3 regions of the Azospirillum sp. TSH20 genome follow, and region 1 is predicted to be linked to each of the others. Evidence: predicted binding sites of a transcription regulator. Region 1 holds the regulator's gene; each other region holds the start of a gene.
What was found. The regulator LexA, encoded in region 1, represses DNA repair genes until DNA is damaged. The targets are predictions, from matches to a motif close to ATGTTCTANTTTGGTTC.
Positions count from the first base shown of each region.

Region 2: a site for LexA is predicted at 4,019-4,035, ahead of TSH20_RS14675 (septum formation initiator family protein). Genes of this name have one in related genera too.
Region 3: a site for LexA is predicted at 2,258-2,274, ahead of TSH20_RS18175 (PA0069 family radical SAM protein). Genes of this name have one in related genera too.

Region 1 is NZ_LGQU01000112.1:19,940-27,574, forward strand. It holds gene moaC (cyclic pyranopterin monophosphate synthase MoaC) at 1-293, shown strand, start outside; gene glp (gephyrin-like molybdotransferase Glp) at 298-1,527, shown strand; gene lexA (transcriptional repressor LexA) at 1,726-2,448, shown strand; gene TSH20_RS36220 (ComEC/Rec2 family competence protein) at 2,599-4,752, opposite strand; gene gltX (glutamate--tRNA ligase) at 4,909-6,315, shown strand; gene gltA (citrate synthase) at 6,416-7,635, shown strand, end outside.
Region 2 is NZ_LGQU01000050.1:40,162-47,796, reverse strand. It holds gene TSH20_RS14690 (pyruvate dehydrogenase complex dihydrolipoamide acetyltransferase) at 1-762, opposite strand, end outside; gene TSH20_RS14685 (pyruvate dehydrogenase complex E1 component subunit beta) at 779-2,182, opposite strand; gene pdhA (pyruvate dehydrogenase (acetyl-transferring) E1 component subunit alpha) at 2,299-3,318, opposite strand; gene TSH20_RS14675 (septum formation initiator family protein) at 3,513-3,884, opposite strand; gene TSH20_RS34965 (hypothetical protein) at 4,243-4,554, shown strand; gene modC (molybdenum ABC transporter ATP-binding protein) at 4,574-5,695, opposite strand; gene modB (molybdate ABC transporter permease subunit) at 5,698-6,393, opposite strand; gene modA (molybdate ABC transporter substrate-binding protein) at 6,404-7,213, opposite strand; gene rpe (ribulose-phosphate 3-epimerase) at 7,432-7,635, shown strand, end outside.
Region 3 is NZ_LGQU01000064.1:59,240-66,874, reverse strand. It holds gene TSH20_RS18185 (ATP-binding protein) at 1-690, shown strand, start outside; gene ahcY (adenosylhomocysteinase) at 761-2,059, opposite strand; gene TSH20_RS18175 (PA0069 family radical SAM protein) at 2,301-3,392, shown strand; gene TSH20_RS18170 (hypothetical protein) at 3,449-4,135, opposite strand; gene TSH20_RS18165 (hypothetical protein) at 4,436-4,669, opposite strand; gene TSH20_RS18160 (MFS transporter) at 4,775-6,079, opposite strand; gene TSH20_RS18155 (tetratricopeptide repeat protein) at 6,221-7,635, opposite strand, start outside.

The DNA.
Region 1 (7,635 bases):
ACCTGATCCCGCTGTGCCACCCGCTGATGCTGACCTCGGTCAAGGTCGACCTTTCCTGCGATCCCGCCCGCAACGCCGTGGACGTGACCGCCACCTGCAAGCTGAAGGGCCAGACCGGCGTGGAGATGGAGGCGCTGACCGCCGTCACCGTCGCGGCGCTGACCGTTTACGACATGTGCAAGGCGGTGGACCGCGGCATGACCATCACCGACGTCCGCCTGCTGCACAAGGCCGGCGGCAAGAGCGGCGAATGGGGTGCGTCCACCACCGCCGTCCCATCCGCAGGAGCATAATCTGATGATCTCCGTCGCCGAGGCGCGCGCCCGCATCCTGTCGGCATTCGCCCCTCTGCCGGCGGAGACCGTCGCCCTGCCCGATGCGCTGGGCCGCGTGCTCGCCGAGCCGGTGATCGCCCGGCTGACGCAGCCGCCCTTCCACGCCGCCGCGATGGACGGCTGGGCGGTGCGCGCCGCCGACATCGCCGCCGCGACCGCCGACTCGCCCGTCCCCCTGCGCCGCATCGGCGAATCCTCCGCCGGCCATGCGTTCGACGGCAGCGTCGGCCCTGGTGAGGCGGTGCGCATCTTCACCGGAGCGCCCCTGCCCGATGGCGCCGACGCCGTGGTGATGCAGGAGGATTGCAGCGCCGACGACGCCACCGTCCGGATCGGCCGCGCCGTGGTCGCCGGCCGCTTCATCCGCGAGGCGGGATTCGACTTCACCCTCGGTCAGGAGCTTCTGCCGAAGGGACGTCGCCTGACCGCCCGCGACATTGCGCTCGCTGCCGGCGGCAATGTGCCCTGGCTCTCGGTCCATCGCCGGCCGCGCATCGCAATCCTCGCCACCGGCGACGAGATCGCCCTGCCCGGCGATCCGCTGGGGCCGAGCCAGATCGTCAGCACCAACGCGCTTGGCCTCTGCGCCCTCGTCACCGCCCAGGGCGGCCTCGCCCACAATCTGGGAATTGCCAAGGATACGCCGGAGAGTGTGGCGGCCTTGGCGAAGGGGGCCGCAGGGTGCGATCTGCTGGTCACCACCGGCGGGGCCGCCCATGGCGAATACGATCTCGTGCGCGACGTGCTGGCCGAACGCGGCGTGGCGCTGGAGGTGCAGACCGTGGCGATGCGGCCGGGCAAGGCGCTGATGTTCGGCCGCGCCGGATCGGTGCCGCTGCTGGGTCTCCCCGGCAACCCGGTGTCCACCGGCGTCACCGGCGTGCTGTTCCTGCGCCCGATTCTGCGTCTGCTGCAGGGCCTGCCGCCCGAGGACGACCGCCTGCCGCTGCGCGCCCGCCTGACCACCGCGCTGAAGGCCAACGACCGGCGCGAGGAGTATCTCCGTGCGACGCTCGCCGCCGGCCCCGACGGCGTCCTGACCGTCACCCCCTTCGCCCGGCAGGACAGCGCCATCACCACTCTCTATGCCCAGGCCGATTGCCTGATCCTCCGCCCGCCCAACGCCGATCCGGAACCGGCCGGCGCCATGGTGACCGTGCTCCCCCTGACCGATGGAGCGCTCAGCATCTAGGACTTGGAACACCCCCCGAACGACGGATGGAACAGTTGAACAGCATCCCGAAAACTGTTTCACACTGTTCGAAATGTTCCGTTCAAGTTCTAAAAGAAGCCGCCGGGGGGCTTGACGCGCGGCAGGAACCAAACTAGAACATGGAGCAACGTTTAGTTTTTGTTCCATCTTCAGTCTGGCGACGGCCGGGAGGCATCCATGCTCACGCGCAAGCAGCACGAATTGCTGCTGTTCATCCACGAACGGCTCGGCCAGGGCGGTGTCTCGCCGTCGTTCGACGAGATGAAGGACGCCCTGGGGCTGAAGTCCAAGTCGGGCATCCATCGCCTCATCACCGGACTTGAGGAACGCGGCTTCATCCGCCGCCTGCCCCACCGCGCCCGCGCGCTCGAGGTTCTCCGCCTGCCGGAAGGCCTGGACGCCGCCCGCAGCCGCAGCGCGGCGCCCAAGCCGAAGTTCCAGCCCAACGTCATCAAGGGCGATTTCGCCTTTGCCGGCCGCGACACCACGCCTCCCGCCACGATGCCCGCCGCCAACGAGACCGTTCAGCTCCCGCTCTACGGCCGTATCGCCGCGGGCACGCCGATCGAGGCCCTGCGCGACAACAGTGCCTTCGTCGATGTTCCGGCCTCCATGCTGACCGGCGGAGACCATTACGCCCTGGAGGTTTCCGGCGATTCGATGATCGAGGCCGGCATCCTCGACCACGACACCATCATCATTCAGCGTTGCGACGCGGCGGAGAACGGCACCATCGTCGTCGCGCTGGTCGATGAAGGCGAGGTGACGCTGAAGCGTTTGCGCCGCAAGGGCAACACGGTGGCCCTGGAGCCCGCCAACGCCGCCTACGAAACCCGCATCTTCGGCGCCGACCGCGTCCGCGTACAGGGCAAGCTGGTCGGTCTCGTCCGCAAGTACTGACCTGCGGTCGGGGCTCTCCCGCACGAAGCTCAATTCCCTCTCCCGCCCAGCTCTCGCACAAAGCTTCGCTTTGTGCTGACGCGGCAGGCGGACCGAAGGTCCGCTGAGAGCGGGGGAGGGCTAGGGAGGGGGTCTAACTCCGACGGGCCTTCATCTCCCCCCGGTCCAGGGCCGATCCCCCCTAAGCCCTCGCACCGTCTCCACCCGGATGCCCTCCTCCGTCACCGTCAGCGTATGCGCTCCCTCATGCCGCAGCGCCCATCGGTCGACCACCAAACCGGCCCGGCACCCGCGCGCCACCGCCGCCGTCACCACCGCGTCCGCCGATCCGCAATCCTCGTCCAGTGCATCGGGCAGCCGCGGCAATGCCACCGTCTTCCCCCGCACCCGGTACAGACACCCCAGCGCATCGCAACTCAGCGACCGCCCGCCTTCGCTCCATCCGCCCGCCGCCGGCCAGGGCTCCGCCGCTGCCCGCTCCCCGTCGCGCTCCCTCCAGGTCTCGGTCAGCCGCCCGCCGCCCTTGCCCGAGCCACTGAGCCGCCCGTCCGGCAGCCTCACCGCCACCACCGTCCCGTCCCCCGCCACCAGCACGTCCGGCCGTTCCACCAGCATCGGCGAGGCCAACCCCGCCAGGATCGGCAGCATCCCCAGCCAGCGCCACCGCCGCGTCCATACGCACAGCCAGAGCCCGCCCACCACCAGCGCCGCGAATCCCTCCACCGGCATCGCCGGCACCGTCAGCGAAGCCCAGGGCAACCGACCGAAGAACTCCGCGGTCCAGATCACCGCCCGATCGCCCCAATTCATGGCAATCAGCGCCGGCGCCTCCAACCCGAGGGGCAGCAGCGCGTAGGCGATCAGGCTCCACGGCATGACCCAGAAGGACGTGATGGGAATCGCGATCAGGTTCGACAGCACGCCATAAAAGGCAATCTGCTGAAAATGGAAGAGCGAGAAGGGCAAGGTCGCCAGCGTCGCCACCACGCTGGTCAGCAGGATCCCGCCGACATAGAACAGCCCGCGCACCAACCATCCCGCGTCGCGCCGCCACTCCGCCAGCCTGACACTGCCACGCTCGAACGCCGCGATCAGCGCCACCACCGCCGCGAAAGACATCTGGAAGCTCGGCCCCAGCATCCCCTCCGGGTCCATGGCGATGGTGACCAGCCCGGCGAAGGCGACCAGCCGCATGCTCAGCGGATGGCGGTCCAGCATGATCGCCCCCATCACCATGCCGGTCATCAGCACCGACCGCACCGTCGGCAACGGCGCTCCGACCAGCAGCGTGTAGGCGAGCGCCGACAGGATCCCGAACAGCGCCGCGATCTTCTTGATCGGCCATCGCAGAGCGATATAGGGCACCGCCGCCAGCAGCGCCCGCACCACATAGAACAGGATGCCCGCCGCGATGCCGACATGCAGGCCGGAAATCGACAGAAGATGCGCCAGCCCGCTGTTGCGGAAATCATCCAGCGTCGCTTCGGGAATGCCGAACTCCTCGCCATTCAGCAGCGCGGTGGTGACGCTCGCCTCCACCGGGTCGCCGATCGCCGCCGCGACGCGCTCCGCGATGGCTCCCCGCGCCCGTTCGAAGGCGATGGCAACCGTGCTCCATCCCGTCACCGGCGGCGCCTCCACCTGCTCCACCGCCCCTGTGGCAAAGCCGGTCCCACCCAGACCCATGAACCAGGCCCGCCGCTGGAAGTCGAAGGCACCGGGTTCCGCCGGCGCCTGCGGCGGCAACAGCGTCGCCCGCAGCCGAACCACCGATCCCGGAGCGGGCGCGGGGTTGCGGTCGGACAGGCGGATTCTCAACGCGGCCGGCGTCTGCTCCGGTGCCAGTCTGCTGACCGTCACCTCCCGCATGGTGATGCGCACAGCACCCGGTCGCCGCTCCACGGCCATCACCCGCCCGGTGACGGTGGCGCCCGCGATGCTTCGGGTCAGGACCGGCGCCGCCATGCGCGCCGTATGCGCCTGCGCCACCAGAAATCCGGCTGCCGCCATCAGCAGAGCCGTCGCTACCCCGGCCAACGCGAACCAGCGCCGCACAGCCAACAACAGGATCACCGCCCCGCCGACCGCCGCGAGTCCGCCCCACCAGACCGGTTCCTGCCGCAACCCGAAATACAGCGACACCCCCGCCCCAAAAGCGACGGGCAGCCACAGAACCCAACGCTCCCCCTCCGCCCCTGCCAACGCCGCGAGTCGCCTGCCGGCGCGCGCCAACAGGCGCCGCCATCGTCCGCTGAGCGCCGGTGGGTTATCCGTCTCCTCCTCCGGCCAGCCGGCGGCGGTCACCGGCAGCGGCTTCCCGGCGCAGCGATGCCGCCCGCGGGCCCTTCAACGACCGTCCATGCACGCATCGCATTGCCTCCAAGCCGGGTGGCTGTGTTAAACCACGGTGTCGAACCACCGGCGCATCATACCAGCGCCGAACCGGAAATTGAGAGACCGATGACCGTCGTCACCCGCTTCGCTCCGTCGCCGACCGGCTTTCTGCACATCGGCGGTGGCCGCACCGCCCTGTTCAACTGGCTGTACGCCCGCAACACCGGCGGCAAGTTCCTGCTGCGGATCGAAGACACCGACCGGCAACGTTCGACCCAGGCGGCGGTGGACGCCATCCTCGATGGGCTGAAGTGGCTGGGGCTCGACTGGGACGGCGACGCCGTCAGCCAGTTCGAGCGCAAGGACCGTCATGCCGAGGTGGCGCACCAGATGCTGGCCGCCGGCAAGGCTTATCGCTGCTATTGCAGTCCGGAAGAGCTGGAGGAGATGCGCGCCGCCCAGAAGGCGGCCGGGCAGCCGATGCGCTACGATGGCCGCTGGCGCGACCGTCCCGATTCCGATGCCCCTCCGGGCGTTGCTCCGGTGATCCGGCTGAAGGCGCCGCAGGAGGGCCAGACCGTCCTGAACGACCTTGTCCAGGGCGAGGTGACGGTGCAGAACGCCCAGCTCGACGACCTGATCCTGCTGCGCGCCGACGGCACCCCGACCTATCTGCTGGCTGTGGTGGTCGACGACCACGACATGAACGTCACCCACGTCATCCGCGGCGACGACCACCTGACCAATACCTTCCGACAGATCCAGATCTTCAACGCCATGGGCTGGGACCTGCCGCGCTTCGGCCATATCCCGCTGATCCATGGCCCCGACGGCGCCAAGCTGTCCAAGCGTCACGGCGCGCTGGGCGTCGATGCCTACCGCGACATGGGCTATCTGCCGGAAGCGGTCCGTAACTATCTGCTGCGGCTCGGCTGGTCGCATGGCGACGACGAGATCATCTCGACCGAACAGGCCATCGAGTGGTTCAACCTGGAGAGCATCGGCCGCTCGCCGTCGCGCTTCGACTTCGCCAAGCTCGAGAATCTGAATGCCCATTACATGCGGCTTGCCGACGATTCCCGACTGTTCGGTCTGATCGCCCCGCGCCTGGAGGCGGAACTCGGCCGCGGCCTGAGCGACGCCGAACGCGACCTTCTGACGCGGGCCATGAACGGCCTGAAGCAGCGCGCCCGCACCGTGGTCGATCTGGCGCAGAGCGCACGCTTCTATGTCGCGCCGCAGCCGCTCAGCTATGACGAAAAAGCGTCCGCGCTGCTGGACGAAAAGGGCCGCAATCTGTTGAAAGAACTGGCGGCTGCCTTCGCCGAAGTGCCGGATTTCACCGCCGCTGCGCTGGAATCGCAGGTTCGCGCCTTCGCCGAGGCACGGGGCGAAAAGCTGGGCAAGGTGGCTCAGCCGTTGCGCGCCGCGCTGACCGGATCGACGGTGTCGCCGCCGATCTTCGAAGTGGCCGAACTGCTGGGCCGCGAAGCAACGCTTTCTCGCATCCGCGATGCAGCGGGTGCAGCATAATGGTCACTTCCGTGCGTTGCCATCGGGCAGCCTTGGAACTATGCTGCGCCGACGAAAAAAGGGCGCCAAGCCCGACCCTCAACGATAAGGACGTGCCGAGATGACCCAGACTGAGGACGGCAAGGATACCGTAACCCTCATCGACAATAAGACGGGCAAGCAGGTCACGATGCCGGTCCTGCACGGCAGCGTCGGGCCGAGCGTGATCGACATCCGCAAGCTCTACGCCGAGACCGGCCACTTCACCTACGATCCGGGCTTCACCTCGACGGGCAGCTGCGAGTCGCAGATCACCTACATCGACGGCGACGAGGGTGTTCTGCTGCACCGCGGCTACGCCATCGACGATCTGGCCGAGCATTCGACCTTCCCGGAAGTCTGCTTCCTCCTGCTCAACAACCATCTGCCGACCGCGACCGAGCGCACGGAGTTCGAGAACATCCTGCGCCGCCACTCGATGGTGCACGAGCAGCTGACCAAGTTCTACAGCGGCTTCCGCCGTGACGCCCACCCGATGGCGATCATGTGCGGCGTCGTCGGCGCCCTGTCGGCCTTCTACCACGACTCGCTGGACATCAACGATCCGCAGGCGCGCAAGATTGCCGCGCACCGCCTGATCGCCAAGATGCCGACGATCGCGGCCATGGCCTACAAGTACTCGACCGGCCAGCCCTTCATGTATCCGCGCAACGACCTGTCGTATGCGGAGAACTTCCTCTACATGACCTTCGGCACACCCTGCGAGCCGTTCAAGGTCAACCCGATCCTGTCCAAGGCGATGGACAAGATCTTCATCCTGCACGCCGACCACGAGCAGAACGCCTCGACCTCGACCGTCCGTCTGGCCGGTTCGTCGGGCGCCAACCCGTTCGCCTGCATCGCCGCCGGCATCGCCTCGCTGTGGGGTCCGGCCCATGGCGGTGCGAACGAAGCCGTTCTGAAGATGCTGGAAGAGATCGGCTCGGTGGATCGCATCCCCGAGTTCGTCCGCCGCGCCAAGGACAAGAACGACAACTTCCGCCTGATGGGCTTCGGCCACCGGGTCTACAAGAACTACGACCCGCGCGCCCAGGTCATGCGCCAGACCTGCCACGAGGTCCTCGGCGAGCTCGGCATCAAGGACGAGCCGCTGCTGGACATCGCGATGGAGCTGGAGAAGATCGCCCTCTCGGACGAGTACTTCATCGAGAAGAAGCTCTATCCGAACGTCGACTTCTACTCGGGCATCATCCTGAAGGCGATGGGATTCCCGACCAGCATGTTCACCGTGCTGTTCGCGCTGGCCCGCACCGTCGGCTGGATCAGCCAGTGGAAGGAGAT
Region 2 (7,635 bases), on a different contig from region 1:
CACCGTCAGGAAATAGTCGGGGACGGTGCGCTTCACCTCGCCCAGACGCTTGGCGATGGTCTTGCGCATGCCGCTGTTCGGCACGGCGGTGTAGGCCATGCCCAGCTTGTCGGCGAGCGACTTGGCATCCACACCCTCGGCCTTCGCCGGTGCCGGAGCAGCGGCGGGAGCAGGAGCGGCCGCGGCCGGTGCCGGGGCAGCCGCCGGAGCGGCAGCGGCCTTGGCCGGACCGGCGGCCTTGGCGGCCTCCACGTCGGCCTTGACGATGCGGCCGTGCGGGCCGGTGCCCTTGACCGACTTCAGGTCGACGCCGGCCTGTTCGGCGATGCGGCGCGCCAGCGGGCTGGCGAACACGCGCTCACCGGCAGCAGCCGGAGCGGCAGCGGCCGGAGCCGGAGCAGCGGCGGCCGCCGGGGCGGCCGACGGCGCCGGTGCAGCGGCCGGAGCGGCGGCTGCCGCCGGAGCCGCAGCAGCCGGGGCCGGAGCGGAGCCGGCCGAAGCCAGCGCGCTCTCGTCCTCACCCTCTTCCAGCAGGATGGCGATCGGGGTGTTCACCGCGACGCCCTGGCTGCCGGCCGGGATCAGGATCTTGCCGATGCGGCCTTCATCGACCGCTTCGACTTCCATGGTGGCCTTGTCGGTTTCGATCTCGGCGAGCACGTCGCCGGACTTCACCGTGTCGCCTTCCTTCTTCAGCCACTTGGCGAGGTTGCCCTCGGTCATCGTGGGCGAGAGGGCGGGCATCAGAATCTGAACGGTCATCCTATCAGCCCTCCTCTCAACGATAGCAGGCTTGCTTGGCGGCCTTGACGATGTCGGCGACCTGCGGCAGCGCCAGCTTTTCCAGGTTGGCGGCGTAGGGCATCGGCACGTCCAGGCCGGCCACGCGGGCCACCGGCGCGTCCAGATAGTCGAATGCCTGCTCCATCATCAGCGCGCACATTTCCGAACCGATGCCGGCAAAGGGCCAGCCTTCCTCGACGGAGACGAGGCGGTTGGTCTTCTTGACGCTGTTGACGATGGTGGCGGTGTCCAGCGGACGGATTGTGCGCAGGTTGATGACCTCCGCGTCGATGCCTTCCTTCGCCAGTTCCTCGGCGGCGGCCAGGGCATGGCCGACCATGATCGAGAAGGCGGTGATCGTCACGTCCTTGCCCTGACGCTCGATCTTGGCCTTGCCGATCGGCAGGACGAACTCCTCGTCCTCCGGAACCTCGAAGCTCTGGCCGTAGAGAATCTCGTTCTCCAGGAAGACAACGGGGTTCGGATCGCGGATCGCCGCCTTCAGCAGACCCTTGGCGTCGGCCGCCGACCAGGGCGAGACCACCTTCAGGCCCGGGCAATGCGCGTACCACGAGGCATAGCACTGCGAATGCTGGGCGGCGACGCGGGCGGCGGCGCCGTTCGGGCCGCGGAAGACGATCGGACTGCCCATCTGGCCGCCGGACATGTACAGCGTCTTGGCGGCCGAGTTGATGATGTGGTCGATCGCCTGCATGGCGAAGTTGAAGGTCATGAACTCGACGATCGGCTTCAGCCCCTTGAAGGAGGCACCGACGCCCAGACCGGCGAAGCCGATCTCGGTGATGGGCGTGTCGATGACGCGACGCTCGCCGAATTCCTGCAGCAGGCCCTGGGTCACCTTGTAGGCGCCCTGGTACTGCGCGACCTCCTCGCCCATGACGAAGACCTTCTCGTCACGGCGCATTTCCTCGGCCATCGCGTCACGGAGCGCCTCGCGGACCGTCTTCTTCACCGTCTTGGCGAAGAACTTGTCCTCGTCCGAGTCAGGAGCCGAAACCGGAGCGGCCGGCACGGTCGGCGCCGGAGCCTGCACCGCCGACGGGGCGGCCTTGGTCTCTTCCGAAGCCGGGGCCGCGTTGGCCGGAGCGGCGGCGGCCGGGGCGTTGCCGCCCTTGGACAGCGCGCTCTCGTCCTCGCCCTCTTCCAGCAGGATGGCGATGGGGGTGTTCACCGCGACATTGTCGGTGCCTTCGGGCACCAGGATCTTGCCGACGCGGCCTTCATCGACCGCTTCGACTTCCATGGTGGCCTTGTCGGTCTCGATCTCGGCGAGCACGTCGCCGGACTTCACCGTGTCGCCTTCCTTCTTGACCCATTTCGCCAGCTTGCCCTCGGTCATGGTGGGCGACAGGGCCGGCATCAGCACTTCGATCGGCATTCCTCAACCTCCGGCGGCGCGGGGAAACCGGTTGCCGCTCCCTATATGGGGGCAACCCGTCCCTCTGGCGCCGCTCCTGCTTTTCGTTGACGTCAGGACCAGACGGTGGACGACGGTCAGCTCTCGACCAGGATGTCGGTCCACAGCTCCGACGGATCGGGCTCGGGGCTCTGCTGCGCGAACTCGGCCGATTCGGTCACGATCGCCTTCACAGCGCGATCGATCTCCTTCAGCTTGTCCTCGTCGGCATGGCCGCCGGCCAGCAGCTTCGACTTCAGCTGGTCGATGGGATCGGACTCCGACCGCATCTTCTCGACCTCCTCCTTCGTCCGGTACTTGGCCGGATCGGACATGGAGTGGCCGCGGTAGCGGTAGGTCTTCATCTCCAGGATGACCGGGCCGTTGCCTTCGCGGATGTAGTTCACCCACTGGTCGGCGGCGGCCTTCACCTCGAGCACGTCCATCCCGTTGACCTGATAGCCGGGGATGCCGTAGGCAGCGCCGCGCTGATGCAGTTCACCGGCCGAGGCACGCTCCTGCGAGGTGCCCATGGCGTACTTGTTGTTCTCGATGACGAACAGAACCGGCAGCTTCCAGAGCGCCGCCATGTTGAAGCTCTCGTACACCTGGCCCTGGTTGATGGCGCCGTCGCCGCAATAGACCGCGGACACGCCGCCGTCATTGAGGTACTTGTGCGCGAAGGCCAGACCGGTGCCGAGCGGAACCTGGCCGCCGACGATGCCGTGGCCGCCGTAGAAGTTCTTCTCGCGGCTGAACATGTGCATCGAGCCGCCCTTGCCCTTGGAGTAGCCCCCAATGCGGCCGGTCAGCTCGGCCATCACGCCCTTGGCTTCCATGCCGCAGGCCAGCATGTGGCCGTGGTCACGGTAGCTGGTGATGACGGTGTCGCCATCCTTCAGCGCCGCCTGCACGCCGACGACGACGGCTTCCTGGCCGATGTAAAGATGGCAGAAGCCGCCGATCAGGCCCATGCCGTACAGCTGGCCCGCCTTCTCTTCGAAGCGGCGGATCAGCAGCATCTCGCGATAGTAATGAAGAAGCTCTTCGGAAGAGACGGCTTGAGCGGGCGCGGTGTCGGTCTGCGCCTTGGTGGAACGGCGTCGGGACGCGGCCATGATTCCTCCCCAGGGTTCAAGCGGCAAAGGTCGTTGACAACACCTTTTGCCGCCGCGCGTTGCGGGCATGCGAGAGCCCGCACCGGAAGCGAATATGGCGCGCACACTACACGAGCTTCAGGGCTCGCGCAAACGTCTGTTTTTGCAGCGCTATTTCAGATTAACCGCGATTCGGTTAATCGGCTGATATCCCCTTACTTCTGCTGGCTCGCCCCTTCCGGATCGGCCAGTTTGGGAAGCTTGACGATGACGTCGCGGGGGTTAGCGAAATTCAGCATCAGCCGCGCCCGCTCCTCCAGCATGTCGCGGTCGAGACCGTCGCCGCGCAGCAGCTGGGCGCGCCGTTCCATGTCCTCCCGCTCGGTGTGGAGTTGGTTGAGGACCTCTTCGGCCTGGGCGATTTCCCCCTGGATCTGCTTCATCGCCACCAGCCCGCGGTCGCCATGGATCGCGTAGTAGGCGAAGTAGGCGACCACGCAAGCGCACAGCGCCGGCATGATTGCTTGGCGGAGCGCGCTTTTGGCGGCGCGGGCGAGCGTGTCGGTGAGGTCGGCGATCATCGTCATGGTGGCACGATGGAATCACAGCGGCTTTCCACCGGTCAAACGAAAAAGATGGAACAGCCAAGTCGCAAAAGCTTCGTGATCTTTGCGCAACCCAGTAATGGGTATCCGTCACGCCCAACCCACAAGTCGACAACATGTTCCCGTAAAGTTCTCGTCGGCAATCGGGCGTCCCATCGGGCTACGCTCCCGCTCATAGGTACAGCCATCCACCCGGCATAGAGCGAAGGTGCATGGAATGAAACCGGCGGTGGCGTGTTTGGACCCACACGGTGCCGTTGTGTCCGGGTCCGAGTCCATTGCGTCTTCGCACCTCCGGTCCCGCCGACGGCGCCGCCAACTGGCTGAGGAGCGATACCCCATGCGCAGCAAGTTTCTGATCGTGGCCCTGCCCGCCCTGCTTTTGGGTCTGGCGGCCTGCGACGACCAAAACGCCCAGAATTCCAACGCGTCGAACCAGAGCAGCCCGACCACCAGCAGCGGGTCGAGCAGCGGCTCCACCACCGTCCCGCCGCCCTCGACCGGCGTTCCGGTACAGGGCGGCACGTCGGGCAATTCGATGAACGAGACCAGCGGCGCCACCCGTACGGCGCCGGGTGGCTCGACGGCCGGCGGTTCGGCCGGCGGCGGCGCCAGCACCGGCGGCTCCCCCACCCCGTCGGGCAGCCAGTAAGGCAGGACGTGGTGGACGGTCACACGTCCACCACCCGCCTCCGCCGGTCCGATGCCTCGCCGCTGCTGTCCGGTTCGAAGGCGATGCCCTTGACCAGCGCCACCACCGGGCGGCCGGGCACCAGTTCCAGTTCACGCACGGCCGCCCGCGTGATGCGCGCGATCAGGAACGAGCCGCCCACCGCCAGCCGCACGTCGGCCGACGATGGGCCGGACTCCGCCACCTTCGCAACGGTTGCGGTCAGCGCGTTGCGCAGGCTGACGCCGCTCGGCTGCTGCAAGGCGATGATGACGTCGCGGGCATGGATGTGCAGCCGCACCGCCGCGCCGGGCGGGCGGTCGATCTGCGGCACCGTCAGGTGCCCGCCGTCGAAAGCCAGTACCGACAGCCCATCCTCCGGAACATGGCGCTCGACCGTCAGGTCCAGCACCGCACCGGCATCATGCGCACCGGTCACCGCCGACAGGTCGAGCCGGCCCATCACCGCGCCCACCGGTCCGGCCGCACGCACCCTGCCCTCCGCGATCAGCACCATCGTGGTGGCGAGCCGCACCACCTCGTCCAGCGCGTGGCTGACCAGGACGATGGGGATGTTCATCTCGTCGCGCAGCCGCTCGATATAGGGCATGATCTCCGCCTTGCGGGCGGCGTCGAGCGAGGCCATCGGCTCGTCCATCAGCAGCAGGCGCGGCTGTGCCAGCAGGGCGCGGCCGAAGGCAACCCGCTGTTTTTCACCACCGGATAGGCCACGCGGCCGGCGGTCCAGCAGATGGCCCAGCCCCAGCAACTCCACCACCGGCTCGAAGGCGATGCGCCGCTCCCCGGCAGGCACACGGCGCAGCCCGTACTCCAGGTTGCTGCGTACCGTCATGTGCGGGAACAGCCGCGATTCCTGGAAGACATAGCCGATGCGCCGCCTTTCCACCGGCACGTCGATGCGCCGTGCGCTGTCGAAGAACACGGTGTCGCCGATGCGGATATGCCCGGCGTCGGGCCGCCTCAGCCCGGCAATCGCATTGATGACCGACGTCTTGCCGGAACCGGAGCGGCCGAACAGCGCCGTCACCCCGCGCTCCTCCGCGGTGAAGGCGATGTCGAGCGTGAAGGCGCCCAGGGTCTGGCGGATGTGCAGGTCGAGCATGGTCAGACCTGCCCGATCAGGCGGCGAACCCGGTTCGCCAGAAACTCCGACAGCATCAGCGCCAGCAACGCCACGCCGAAGGAGATCGTCGCCAGCCGCGCCGCAACCGCGTCGCCGCCCGGTTCCTGCGTCGCGGCATAGATCGCCAGCGGCAGCGTCTGCGTCTTGCCGGGGATGTTGGAAACGAAGGTGATGACCGCCCCGAACTCGCCCATCGCGGCGGCGAAGGCGACGATGGCGCCGGACAGCAGGCCGGGCGCCATCAGCGGCAGCAGGATGGTGAAGAAGCGATCGACCGGCCCGGCGCCCAGCGTGCGCGCCGCCGCCTCCAGCCCGCCGTCGATGGCCTCCACCGACAGGCGGATCGCCCGCACCATCAGCGGAAAGGAGGTCACCGCCACCGCCAGCGACGCGCCCTCCGCCGTGAAGATCAGCTTGATGCCGAAGGTCTGGTAGAGCCAGCCGCCGACCACTCCCTTGGTCCCCATCGTCACCAGCAGGATATAGCCGGTGACCACGGGCGGCAGGACCAGCGGCAGATGCACCAGCCCATCGACCAGCGTCTTGCCCGGAAAGGAATAACGGCCGAGCACCCAGGCGGCGAGCACGGCCACCGGCAAACCCAACGCGATGGCGACGCCCGCGACACGCAGGCTCAGCAGCAACGCGGTGGTTTCCATCGGCGTCAGGAGTTCCATGCGGCAGAGCTTACGGCGCCTTGGGTGCCGGAACGAAGCCGAATTCCTTCCACACCGCCATGCCGTCCGGCGATTTCATGTAGTCGAGGAAGGCCACCCCCGCCGGACTCTTCGACGATGCCGCCAGGGCCGCCGGATAGGTGATGGCCGGATAGCTGTCGGGCGGGAAGGCCGCGGCGACCTCCACCCCCGGATCGATGGCGGCGTCGGTGCGATAGACGATGCCCAGCGGCACCTCGCCACGGCTGACCAGCACCAGCGCGGCGCGCACGCTGTCGGCCCGCGCCAGCTTCGGTTCGACCGCCGTCCATTGCCCCAGCGTCTCCAGCGCCGCCTTGGCGTACTTCCCGACCGGAACGTTCGACGGGTCACCGGTGGCGAGCCGCCCGTCGCCCAACTGGTCCGCCAGCTTGCCGCCCTTGGAGAGGTCGGGCTTCAGGGGCGAGCCTTTCGGCACCACCGCCACCAGCTCGTTGCCCAGCAAGTTCACCCGGCTGTCGGTCTTGATGAGATCGCGCTTCTGCAGATAGTCCATCCAGTCGAGATCGGCCGAGATGAAGATGTCGGCCGGGGCGCCATTCTCGATCTGCTTGGCCAGCGCAGACGAGGCGGCGAAGGACGACGTCACGCTATTGCCGGTCTTCGCCTTGAACTGGGACGCCAGCTTTTCGACCGCATTCTTGGTCGAGGCCGCCGCCAGGACCAGCACGTCCTGCGCCATCGCCGCCGGGGCGGTGACCGTCAGTCCGATGCCCAGCACGACTGCCGAAACCGCCGCCGTGAATACGCGACGCTCGAACGTCCCATTCAAACCGACCATCGCCACCTCCTGCCGAACTCATCGCTTCGCTTATATTCCAACGGATACAACGCTTCGCGGTTGCGGTAAAGCGTAAACGGTGCAATCCGCACCATGGAGGCATGGCGGCCATCCGCATCATGTCATGACTTGCGTTGCGGCCCCGTGATAGGAAGTGCGGCTGATCGGACCAGTTTCATAACCACTTCCCGCTCCCCCTCCCGCACCAGGAAAGCCCCATGCGCGCCGTGAAGATTTCCCCCTCGATTCTCTCCGCCGATTTCGCCCGGCTAGGCGAGGAGGTCCGCGCGGTCGACGCCGCCGGCGCCGACTACATCCACATCGACGTGATGGACGGCCATTTCGTGCCGAACCTCACCATCGGGCCGGGCGTGGTGAAGGCGCTGCGTCCGCATTCCGCCAAGGTCTTCGACGTCCACCTG
Region 3 (7,635 bases), on a different contig from region 1:
CGCGCCGCCACCCGCGCCTTCAACCGGATGCAGGCGCGGCTTGCCCGCTTCGTCGCCGACCGCACCCAGATGCTGGCGGCGATCAGCCACGACCTGCGCACGCCGATCACCCGCCTGCGCCTGCGCGCCGAGCTGGTGGACGATCCGGAGATGCAGCGCCGGATGCTGGCCGACCTGGACGAGATGGAGGCGATGATCTCCGCCACGCTGGCCTTCGCCCGCGACGACGCCCAGCGCGAGCCGCGCGGCCGCTTCGACCTTGCCGACCTGCTGCAGAGCCTGTGCGACGACCGCGTCGACGCCGGCCACCGCGCCCTCTACGACGGCCCGGCCCATGTGGTGGCGGAAGGCCGCCCGGTGGCGCTGCGCCGGGCGCTGGCCAACCTGATGGACAACGCCATCAAGTATGGCGGCGGCTTCATCGTCCGGCTGGAGACCGGCGCCGACGGCACCAATGCCGCCAATGCCCTGATCCACATCGACGACGACGGCCCCGGCATCCCGGAGGCGGAGTTCGAGAAGGTCTTCGCCCCCTTCTACCGGCTGGAACGCTCCCGTTCCCGCGACACCGGCGGCGTCGGCCTGGGCCTGTCCACCGCCCGCAGCATCATCCGCGGCCACGGCGGCGACGTGACCCTGGCGAACCGCGGCGAGGGCGGTCTGCGGGCGACGGTGACGCTGCCGCTCTGACCTTCTGATTGCCGCAAAGAAAAAGGGCCGCCCCACCGGGACGGCCCTTCTTTTTCAACCCTACGACCGCTTAGTAGCGGTAGTGGTCCGGCTTGTACGGGCCGGCGGTCGGCACGCTGATGTAGGCAGCCTGCTTGTCGGTCAGGGTGGTCAGCTTGGCGCCGATCTTTTCCAGATGCAGGCGGGCGACCTTCTCGTCCAGGTGCTTGGGCAGGACGTAGACCTTGTTCTCGTAGTTGGCGGCATTGGTCCACAGCTCGATCTGGGCCAGCACCTGGTTGGTGAAGCTGGCGCTCATCACGAAGCTGGGGTGGCCGGTGGCGCAGCCCAGATTGACCAGACGGCCCTGGGCGAGGACGATCAGGCGCTTGCCGTCGGGGAACACCACCTCGTCGACCTGCGGCTTGACCTCTTCCCAGACCAGATTGCGCAGGGCGTCGATCTGGATCTCGCTGTCGAAGTGGCCGATGTTGCAGACGATGGCGCGGTCCTTCATGGCCCGCATGTGGTCGATCGTGATGACGTCGACGTTGCCGGTCGCGGTGACGAAGATGTCGCCCTGCGGAGCGGCATCCTCCATCGTCACGACCTGATAGCCTTCCATGGCGGCCTGCAGCGCGTTGATCGGGTCGATCTCCGTCACCAGGACGCGGGCGCCCTGCGAGCGCAGCGAGGCGGCCGAGCCCTTGCCGACGTCGCCATAGCCGGCGACCACGGCGACCTTGCCGGCGACCATCACGTCGGTGGCGCGCTTGATGCCGTCGACCAGCGACTCGCGGCAGCCATAGAGGTTGTCGAACTTCGACTTGGTGACGCTGTCGTTCACGTTGATGGCCGGAACCTTCAGCGTGCCCTTCTTCATCATCTCATAGAGACGATGGACGCCGGTGGTGGTCTCTTCCGACAGGCCGCGGACGTCGTTCAGCATCTCCGGATACTTGTCGTGCATGATCTGGGTGACGTCGCCGCCATCGTCCAGGATCATGTTCGGGGTCCAGCCGTCCGGACCGCGCAGGGTCTGCTCGATGCACCACCAGAACTCCTCCTCCGTCTCGCCCTTCCAGGCGAAGACCGGGATGCCGGCGGCGGCGATGGCGGCGGCGGCCTGGTCCTGGGTCGAGAAGATGTTGCAGGAGGACCAGCGCACGGTGGCGCCGAGCGCGGTCAGCGTCTCGATCAGCACGGCGGTCTGGATGGTCATGTGCAGGCAGCCGACGATGCGGGCACCGGCCAGCGGCTTGGAGTCGCCGAATTCGGACCGCAGGGCCATCAGGCCCGGCATCTCGGTCTCGGCGATGGTGATCTCCTTGCGGCCCCAGTTCGCGAGGCTGATGTCCTTGACCTTGTAGTCCGTGAATTCGGCGGCCATGAGGGATGACTCCTGGTGGGCAGTGATGATTGGGGCAGCGATGATTGGCGCCGGCCGGATCGAATCCCCGGCCTTGCCGCTGTAATTTGCCAAGGGTGTATCAGCGGCATCGGAACCATGCAAGCATAAAGATATCTTTATGTTTGTTGGGTAGGGTGATGGAAAGACCGGTGATCGAAAGACCGGCCACATCCCTTTATGTTCGCTTTACGTTCCCATCTGCCGCGGCTAAGCTGCGGGCATGGACGAGATACGGCGATCCCCGATCAAGGGCCGCGGCGCGGTCAGCAACGCCACCGGGCGGTTCGAGCGCGAGACCCGCGTCCTGACCGACGACGGCTGGACCGGCTATGCCGAGGGTGGGAACGAGGCGCTGTCCGATCCCGTCCGCACCATTGTTGCCCCGGCGTCGGCCAAGTCGATCATCACCAGCAACCAGTCGCCCGACATCCCCTTCGACCGGTCGGTGAACCCGTACCAAGGGTGCGAGCACGCCTGCATCTACTGCTTCGCCCGGCCGACCCATGCCTATCTCGGCCTGTCGCCCGGATTGGATTTCGAGACCAAGCTGTTCGCCAAGCGCAACGCGGCGGAACTGCTGGCGAAGGAGTTGCGGGCGAAATCCTATGACTGCCGGCCGCTGGCGCTGGGGGCCAACACCGATCCCTACCAGCCGATCGAGCGGACGGAGGGCATCACCCGGCGGGTGCTGGAGGTCTGCCGCGACTTCAAGCAGCCGGTCAGCATCATCACCAAATCGGCGCTGGTGCTGCGCGACCTCGACATCCTGGCGCCGATGGCGGCGGAAGGGCTGGCGTCGGTCGCGCTCTCCGTCACCACGCTGGACCGCGACCTCGCCCGCGTGATGGAGCCGCGGGCCAGCACGCCGCCGCGCCGGCTGGAGGCGATCCGCAGCTTGACGCAGGCCGGCGTGCCGGTGGCGGTGCTCGCCAGCCCGATGATCCCCGCCCTGAACGACCATGAGCTGGAGGCGATCCTGGAGGCGGCGGCCGGGGCCGGGGCGAGCGCCGCAAGCTATATCCTGCTGCGCCTGCCGCTGGAGATCGCCGGGCTGTTCGAGGAATGGCTGCGCGTCCACGCCCCCAACCGCGCCGACCGCGTGCTGAGCCTGATGCGGCAGAGCCGCGACGGCGCGCTCTACCGCTCCGGATTCGGCACGCGGATGAAGGGCACCGGCCCTTACGCCGAACTGCTGCGCCATCGCTTCAAGCTGGCCTGCCGCAAGCATGGGCTGGGCGATCGGAGCTGGCAGCTCGACTGCAGCCGCTTCCGGGTGCCGCCGGCCGTGGGGGATCAGCTGTCGCTTCTGTGAGGGGCGGGAGTTGGAACAGCGTGGAACAGGGGGCCGGGTGGTGTTTCATCCGCCGCCTACCGGCGCCGGGAGAAGGGACCGGCGGCGCGGCGGCTCACCGGGCCGGGGTTGAGGTTGGGATAGGGTTCATGCTCGTTGACGGTCCAGGGGAAGACGCCCTTCGGACCCTCCGCTTCCGCCCGGGCCAGGATGGCGGCGATCATGGCCGGATCGGGCGGCGTGCGCTCGCGCAACGCACCGGGGACATCGTCGTCGAGTTCGGGCACGGTGACGGCGGGCGGGTCTTCGGGACGGGGCGATTGCAGGCCGGGCGGTTGCGTTTTGGTGTCCGGGAGATCTCTCGGAGTATCGAGACCGGCGAAGAGGCCGAGGCGTTCGGCCAGCCAACGGACGGTGGAGGGGTCGCCGGCCGAAACCAGCCGTTCGATCTGTTCGGCCACCAGGACGCGGAGCGAGGACAGGCGCAGTTCGGCTTCGCGGTTCAGGGCTTCACGCTCCCACCAGACGCGGATGCGGAAATCCTTGGAGCCGTAATAGGCCCGCCACAGGGTGGTGCGGCTGCAGCCCATGGCGCGGGATACCTGGAGAAAGCTGTTGCCGCGCGCCAGCATGCCGGCGGCCATGATCCATTGTTCCTCGTGGAACTGCGATCCCGGGACCAGCGAGCCTTCGGATGGCACCGGCGGCTCCTCCGCCCAGCAGGGGAAACGGTCGTCTTTCAGCGTGCGGGAATCGACGGGCATGGGGCGGCTCCGCGGAAGGGTGGGTCCTGCGGAGAGCTTATGGGAATTTTTTCCGGTATTGGAGATTTTATGCAAAGACCGCTGGTGGCCGGGGAGGTCGCGGCGTCCGGGGCAACATTTCCACGGATGTCACGGATTAAGACACGGATGACACGGATTTTTTGGTCTTGTGGACGCTCCGGCTTCGACCGGAAGCCATGGCTTCGGAACGCCACATCCGTGACATCCGTGTCTTAATCCGTGACATCCGTGTCGATCTTGCCCGCCATCTCCGCGGCTTCCCGCCCGGACGAGGTGTCGTCAGGATCGGCGGATCGTCTTGCCCCAGGGCGGCAGCGGGGCGGCGGGCTTCTGCCCGGAGGACGACAGCGCCGACAGCGGCAGGCGGCCGGTCGCCAGCATCGCCATCACCAGGGCCGGATGGGCCGGACCTGCGTTGGTGGTGTCGTGGTCGGTCTGCCCGGTCTCGGCCGGTTCGTCGTTCAGCGCCTCGTTGATGCGGGCGAAGGCTTCGATGTCTTTGATGTGCAGCATGGTCCGTGCCCCTCGGCTTCGACATTTGTGCGTCGCAGCAAAAACGAAGGTAACAGCTCTGCCCTCGAATGGTCTCACGTGCGGCGCTTTGACGCGGCCCATTTTCTAACGGACCGGCTCGCGAACGGCCAGCATAAGCCCGAAGCCGATGACGAAGAAAGTCAGAACCGTCGCCATGCCGGCGCGCTGGCTGTCGAAGGCCTGGGTCGCCAGCCCGAACAGCAGCGGCCCGAAGAAGCCGACGAAGCGGCCGGTCAGGCCGTAGAGCCCGAACATCTCGCCCGACATGCCGGGCGGGGCCAGCCGCGCCATCATCGACCGCCCGGCCGCCTGCGCCGGCCCGAAAAACAGTCCCAGCCCCAGCGCGAAGACCCAGAACCACAATCGGTCGGTCGCCAGCAGCAGCGGCAGGCCGCACGACCCCATGCCGGCCAGGGCGATCAGGATCACCGGCTTGGCACCCAGCCAGTCGTCCATCCAGGCGAAGCCGATGGCCCCCGCCCCGGCCACCACGTTGAGCGCGATGGCGAAGACGAGGATTTCCTCGAAGCTCATGCCGAAGCTGCCGGCGGCGAAGATGCCGCCGAACATGGTGATGGTGTTGATGCCGTCGCGGTAGAAGGCGCTGGCGACCAGGAAGCGCGCCACCTCGCGGTAGCGCCGGACCTGACGCAGCGTGGCGACCAGCGTCGCCACCCCCTCGCGCGCCGCCCGGATCAGGCCGTGGCCGGTGGACGGCTCGTCGGGCACCCAGAGGAAATAGGGCAGCGCGAACAGCCCGTACCAGGCGGCGGCCAGCAGGGCGGTGGCGCGGACATTGGCCTGCGGCCCCCAGTCGGCCCACTCCATCCCGAACAGGCCGAACAGCGGGGCCGGCGCCTTGACGAAGCCGACCAGCGCCAGGACGAGGCAGGCCAGCCCGCCGAAATAGCCGATGCCCCAGCCCCAGCCCGACACCCGGCCGAACAGCCGCTCCGGCACCAGCCCCGGCAGGGTGGCGTTGTAGAAGACGTTGGCCAGTTCGAACGCCACGGTGGCGACCACCACGCAGGCCAGCGCGAAGGCGGCGTCGGCCGGATCGGGACGCACCCACCAGAGGGCGGCGGTGAACAGGACGGTGACCAGCGTGAACAGCGCCATCCACGGCTTGCGCCGCCCGGCTCGGTCGGCGATGGCGCCCAGCACCGGGCTGAGCAGCGCGATGGCGACACCGGCCACGGTCATGGCGGCACTCCACCGCGCGGTGCCCTCGACCGGATCGCCGACGACGCCGCGGGCAAAATAGACCGCGAAGACGAAGGTGGTGATGATGGTGTTGTAGGCCGAATTCGCCCAGTCGTAGAGACACCAGGAGGCGATGGCGCGGCGGGAAGGGGCGTTGGGGGAGGGCGAAGCAAGTGCATTTGGCAAAATTCGACCCTCCGCGGGGGAAACCCGTCATTCCCGCGAAGGCGGGAATCCAGACTCTTCAAACACTTGCACGGGAAACTCTGGATCCCCGCCTTCGCGGGGATGACGGACGTCCTTATCACAGATCGGGAGCGCTCCCGCTTACCCCCGCTCGCCCCCCGCCAACCCGTCCACCCCGAAGGAGATCTGGTTGTTGTCGTAGCGGGCGACGATGCGCAGGCGGTCGCCGGCGGACAGCGCGATCGGCTTTTCCAGGAAGGTCATCGCCTGCTTCCAGTGGTTGGTGCGCGACCGGCTTTCCGACTTGTAGACCACCTCCTCGTCCATGAAGAGGTCGAACCAGAAGGCGACGCCGTGGCAGGTGCCGGCGGTGACGATCGTCACGTCGATCACCCGCTCGCCCTCCTCCGGCATGTTGCGGGTGAAGTCGAAATCCAGCGCGGTGAAGGGCTTGGACAGCGGGGTGTGGGCGTCGGCGCCGAGGTCGATCTGCTGGTAGCCGGGGGAGCGGAAGACGTCGAAGCTGCCCATGTCGAAGCCGTCGATGGTCTCCACCGGGTTGATGCGGGCAAGCTCCGGCGTCTCCACCAGCATGGCGTAGACGGTGGAGGCGCGCGGGATGATGGCGCCGCCCGGCTTCACCAGATGGGTGCGGGCATGCTGCAGCACCGACAGCATGCGCGGGGCCAGCATGCCGATGTTGATCAGTTCGGAGACGAAGACGTCGGCCTTCTCCGGCAGGTCGCCGCCCTCGCCAACCGTCAGCTGGGTGGACAGGCGCGGCACCACGTCGATGCGGCCGGCAAAGCCGTTGCGCGCCACGGTTTCCTTGGCGACGCGGGCGAGGATCGGGTTGACCTCGCAGGTCACGACCTTCTTGGCGCCGGCGCGGGCCGCCATCATGGCGACGATGCCGGAGCCGGTGCCGATCTCCAGCACCAGCGAATCGGGCTTCACCGCCCGTTCCAGCGACTGCTTGTAGGCCTCGTTCCGCTCGAAATCGTTGATCATCGGCAGGTGCCAGCCGGGTACCGCGTTGGAGTAGATCAGCCGGCGGGTGAACTTCACCATCGGGTGGTCGGGCGCCTGTTCGCGCGCCGCCTCGATCACCTCGATGGCCTCCGCCGCGCGGTCCAGGCTCTGCAGCACATGGGCGAGGCCGACCTGGGCGGGGATGAAGCGCGGGGCGGCGGCGAGCACGGTGCGGAACTCCGCCTCCGCCTCGGCCAGCCGGCCGCGGGTGGAGAGAAGCTCCGCCAAGCTGTAATGGACGTCGAGATAGTCGGGGGCCTGCTCCAGCGCGGTGCGGAAATGCTGCTCCGCCTCCTCAAGCTCGCCCAGCTCGCGCAGGGTGGCGGCGAGGAAATGGTGCATCTCCGGCGCTTCGGGGCGGAGGTCCAGCGCGGTGCGGAAGCAGTCCGCCGCCTCCTCCAGCCGGCTTTGCGCCTTCAGAGCGTTGCCGAGGTTGCCGTGCAGTTCGGGCAGGCGCGGATTGATGGCGAGGCCGGCGCGGAACGCCTCCTCCGCCTCCGCCGGGCGGGCCTGCTGGAAAAGCA